DNA from 2 places in the Uliginosibacterium silvisoli genome. Region 1 is predicted to be linked to the other one. Evidence: predicted binding sites of a transcription regulator. Region 1 holds the regulator's gene; the other holds the start of a gene.

Region 1 (2,200 bases):
AGTCGTCCGGCACCTCATGCAACAGGAAGAAGCTGCAGATCAGGTCGTAATCCTTGTCGACACGGTAGAGGCCGGCATCGGCGTGGTGGGTGTGTGCCCAGTCCATATTGCGCAACTTGGCGTGGCCGTGCGCGATCTGGATCGGTGTGACGTCAGTCAGCGTGAACTCGCCGGCAGGGCCGACACATTCAGCGGCGCGGCGCACCAGATCGCCGTATACGTGTGCCAGTTGCCAGACACGCATGCCGGGCTGGATGCGCGACAGGTAGGCGCGGATCAGGCGCTGGTCGTTGCCGAACAGCAGTGTCTTGACGACGATGTTGCGGTCGAGCCAGCGCACCCAGCGCGGGTTGACGTAGGCCCAGTCATAGACCTCGGTCATGTAGGCGGGCAGGGGTGGCTTGCTTGTCTTCGTGGTCTTGCAGGTACCTTCGTAAGTTGTATCGGTCATTGCATTCCGGATGCATCAAACATCCGCCTGTAGTCTATGGAGTGCGCAAAGGGGTGACACCGTGCGCGGCGGCGGGGCGCTGCTCAGTGCCCGGCGGTTGATGGAGAGGCTGCTTCCTGCAGGCCTTCAGGGTTGAGGATCAGGACGTGTTTCTGGTTGATCTTGATCAGGCCGACGTCATGGAAGCGCGACATGACACGGCTGACGGTCTCGAGCTTGAGCCCGAGGTAGCTGCCGATTTCCTCGCGCGTCATGCGCAGGTGGAATTCGGTTGCCGAGTAGCCACGTGCGCGGAAGCGGCGCGACAGATTGACGAGGAAAGTTGCGACGCGTTCTTCGGCGCGCATGCTGCCGAGCAAGACCATCACACCCTGTTCGCCGACGATTTCGCGGCTCATGATGCGGTGGAACTGTTTCTGCAGTCCGGCGATCTCGCGTGAGACTTCTTCTAGGCGCGAGAAGGGGATGGCACACACCTCGCTGTCTTCCAGCGCGATCACATCGATGATGTGGCTGTTGGTGCCGATACCGTCGAGACCGATGATCTCGCCCGACATCTTGAAGCCCGTCACCTGGTCGCGGCCGTCTTCGGTGGCGATGCAGGTCTTGAACGAACCACTTCGTACAGCGTAGAGCGATTTGAACGGCTCGCCGGCATGCTGCAGGCTCTCGCCTTTCTTGACGCGGCGGCGTGTCGTGACCAGGCCATTGATCTTCTGTACCTCGTCCTGAGCCATGCCTTGCGGCAGGCAGAGTTCGCGCAGATTGCAGTTGGTACAGCGCACTGCGAGATCCCGTGAGGCGCACGATGCGTCGGTGTGGCGGGTGACGTCGATGGTGACTTGCATGATGTGTTCCTCGTTGGCTCGGGTCATGTTGATGGTCAGTGAGGACGGTGCAGTGGGAGCGCTTCCCTGATGCGCTCGAACTCTTCCGTCTTGTCGAAAAACCAGCGCGCACCTGCATCCATGTAGAAGCGGCGGTACTGGGGCGTAGCGTGATTGGTGAGTACGATGAATTCGATTCCCGGAGCCTGTGGATTGACCGCACGCAGCACCTCGATGCCGCTGCCGCCGATCAGCTGGATGTCCAGCACGACGCAGTCAGGCTGCGTCTCGAAGATGCCCTGGACCGCAGTGGCGGGCGTATCAGCCTCGCCGACGACATGTACGTCGTCGATGCTGTTGAGCAATTCCACCAGCCGGGCACGGATGGCCGGCGAGTCTTCGACGATGAAGACGCTGGTGCTTGCGCTGCGGGTTGGGCTACTTGAGTTCATGGCTGCAGTTTGGTCTGCAGCGGCTCCACCCACCATCAGGGACGGCTGGAATGCAGCGTCGGGAAAGGCTGATTCGAGATGGGAGATTGTCGGGCAGGGGGTAGGAATTGCCCTACACGCCGGCCCCGTGCCCAGCCATGCAGCGTCGGTGGGCGCACTGCACCAGCAGCCATCGCCATCCCGTCTTTCGCCTGGCTGACGAGCTCCGGGAAGCCATGCTTACCCGGACTGCATTGCTCCCGGCGCGCGGCCTGTTGATCCACGTCAAGGGCGTGCGGCCACTACGGCCTACCTTGAAGGCGTGAACAACATTTTCCGCTTTCAAGGAGCTCATCATGTACAAACATCTACTTGTCCCCACTGACGGATCCGATCTGTCGCAGGGCGCCGTCACCCAGGCCGTGCAACTGGCACGCACGCTCGATGCGCGCATCACCGTGCTCTACGTACAGGCCGAATGCCCCAAGCCC
Region 2 (2,200 bases), 210 kb from region 1:
TACTGCACGTACACGCCGACAGCCGTCAGCTCGGCCATGCCGACCAGCACGTACAGCACCCAGTAGTTCCAGCCCGACAGGAAGCCGGGGAAGTCGCCCCAGAACTTGTATGCGAAATGGCTGAAGGAGCCCGATACCGGCTCATCCACCGCCATCTCGCCGAGCTGGCGCATGATCAGGAAAGCAATGAAACCCGCCACACCATACGCCAGCAGCACGGCAGGGCCGGCCAGCTGGATGCTCTGCGCGCCACCGAGGAACAGGCCGGTACCGATTGCGCCACCCAGCGCAATCAGCTGGATGTGGCGGTTCTTCAGGGAGCGGTGCAGGCCTTCACTCGTGTCTGTCATGTCCCGCTCCTCCAATATCTGATTACCTGTGTTGCGTGCGCGGCTCTCAGGCTGCCTTCGCAAACATGCCGGCAATGACGGGCCGCGCGCGTTCGCCGAGCGGCAACACATTACGAGCGTAGATCTCGTTGAGCACTTGTGCCGCTGCAACGTAGATCGCCGAAGCGCCGCACAGCATGCCTTCCCAACCCGCCAGCGTCTTCAGCGCAGCGCTGCCCGACGCATCGCCAATGGCCAGCAGGGCAAACAACACCGTCAGTGATGCAAACACGAACTGTGTCGCGCGATTCAGCTTCAGGCTGCCGATGAACAGCACGAAAGTCATTACGCCCCACATGGCGAGATACGCAGCCATGCCCGTGGCCGAGCTGGCTTCGGTGAGGCCGGTCTTCGGCAGCACGACGATCGCGACCAGCGACAGCCAGAAGAAACCATAGGACGTGAACGCCACCGTGCCGAAGGTATTGCCCTTCTTCCATTCCATCAGCCCGGCCAGCACCTGGCAGATGCCGCCGTAGAAGATGCCCATCGCCAGCACCGTCGTACCGAGCTCGACGAGTCCCGCATTGTGAAGATTCAACAACACCGTCGTCATGCCGAAACCCAGCAAACCCAGTGGTGCCGGATTCGCAGTGTGGTCGTGCCCCTTGGCGTGATCAGCCATTCGAAAACTCCTGTGTCCAAGCCGTAATCGGCAAAGGCCGCAGCCTGCGCCATGACGCGGCCGGCAGTTTTCACACAGATCAAGAAAGTCACGCATTGGGCAATTTTTGCCCGGCGAGTGCGCACAAATACGCATTCTGCGTAGATCAGTGGCTGACAGCGATTTTCGCGCGGGTAGACTCGTTTCATTGCGCTGCAGCAGCGCGAGCTATTCCCCGGATACACAGCATGAAAAAGATTTTTGCACTCTTCGCACTCACCGCCGCCCTGACCGGCCTCTCGACCGGCGCGGGCGCCACCCCCGTACTCATCGGCGAGATCTTCCACGACTACGGCTCCGCCTCCGGCAAGCTAGACCCGGGCGGCAACGACCCGCTGTCCGCCGACTACGTCACCGTCAAGGACAACTCCACCAGCCGCTTCAACGACGTCTTCGACTTCAGCACCTTCGACTACACCTCGATCGACCATTTCGAAGTCACGCTCAACTTCACCCAGACCAACGGCAGCTTCGAATCCTGGCGCGCGCGCCCGGGCGCATCGACCTCGCTGCCGGCGCTGAGCAAAGTGGGTGACGTACTGACCTCGCAAACCTTCAGCTTCGGCCCGAGCACCGACACCTTCGCTTCGTTCCTCAGCACGGAGAAGTTCAATCTGTGGTTTGCGGAAGAAGGCTTCGGCACCAACGACTTTCGCCTGTTCGACGCCAAGGTGTCGGTGTTCGGCACGGCCGCAACCGTGCCGGAGCCGGGCACGCTGGGCATGCTGTTCCTGGGCATCGCGATGATGGTGCTGACGAGCCGCAGGCGCTGCTGAGGAGTAGCGCGCGTCAGGGCAGGACAAGGAACGGACCTTCGCGGTCCGTTTTCATTTTCCAGAGCAAGGCCGCGATGTCGACAACCTGAGATAACGGGTGACGCGCTGCGCCAGCGTTTCCTCGACATCCTTCACAAGCAGGTATCCAGATGGAGTCGATAAGCGACAATCAGGGCTCTTGAAACTCCGGCTTAGCGCTCAATGATCCGCTCACTCATAAAGCTCGCCTTGCTCGCGAGCCTCGTGCTGCTCGGCGTCGCGCTCTGGCGCAGTGAGCGACTCCCGCCGCCGTCAGAACTGGAATCGGTCTTGCTCGATGAGCCCAGACAGACGCCTACTCATACGCCTGCCTTCGATACCACGGTTGGCGA

Evidence for each region. The regulator FNR, encoded in region 1, switches genes on or off when oxygen is low (the NO sensors DNR and NnrR bind a similar motif). The targets are predictions, from matches to a motif close to TTGANCTAGNTCAA.
Region 2: VVD49_RS03075 (acetate uptake transporter) is a predicted target of FNR. The motif match lies at 1,084-1,097, and genes of this name have one in related genera.

The regions. Positions count from the first base shown of each region.
Region 1 covers NZ_JAYXHS010000001.1:887,637-889,836, reverse strand. Annotated here, with positions in the region: gene rquA (rhodoquinone biosynthesis methyltransferase RquA) at 1-451, opposite strand, end outside; gene fnr (fumarate/nitrate reduction transcriptional regulator Fnr) at 535-1,299, opposite strand; gene VVD49_RS04080 (response regulator) at 1,335-1,730, opposite strand; gene VVD49_RS04075 (universal stress protein) at 2,066-2,200, shown strand, end outside.
Region 2 covers NZ_JAYXHS010000001.1:677,162-679,361, reverse strand. Annotated here, with positions in the region: gene VVD49_RS03080 (amino acid permease) at 1-350, opposite strand, end outside; gene VVD49_RS03075 (acetate uptake transporter) at 397-1,014, opposite strand; gene VVD49_RS03070 (PEP-CTERM sorting domain-containing protein) at 1,242-1,829, shown strand; gene VVD49_RS03065 (hypothetical protein) at 2,031-2,200, shown strand, end outside.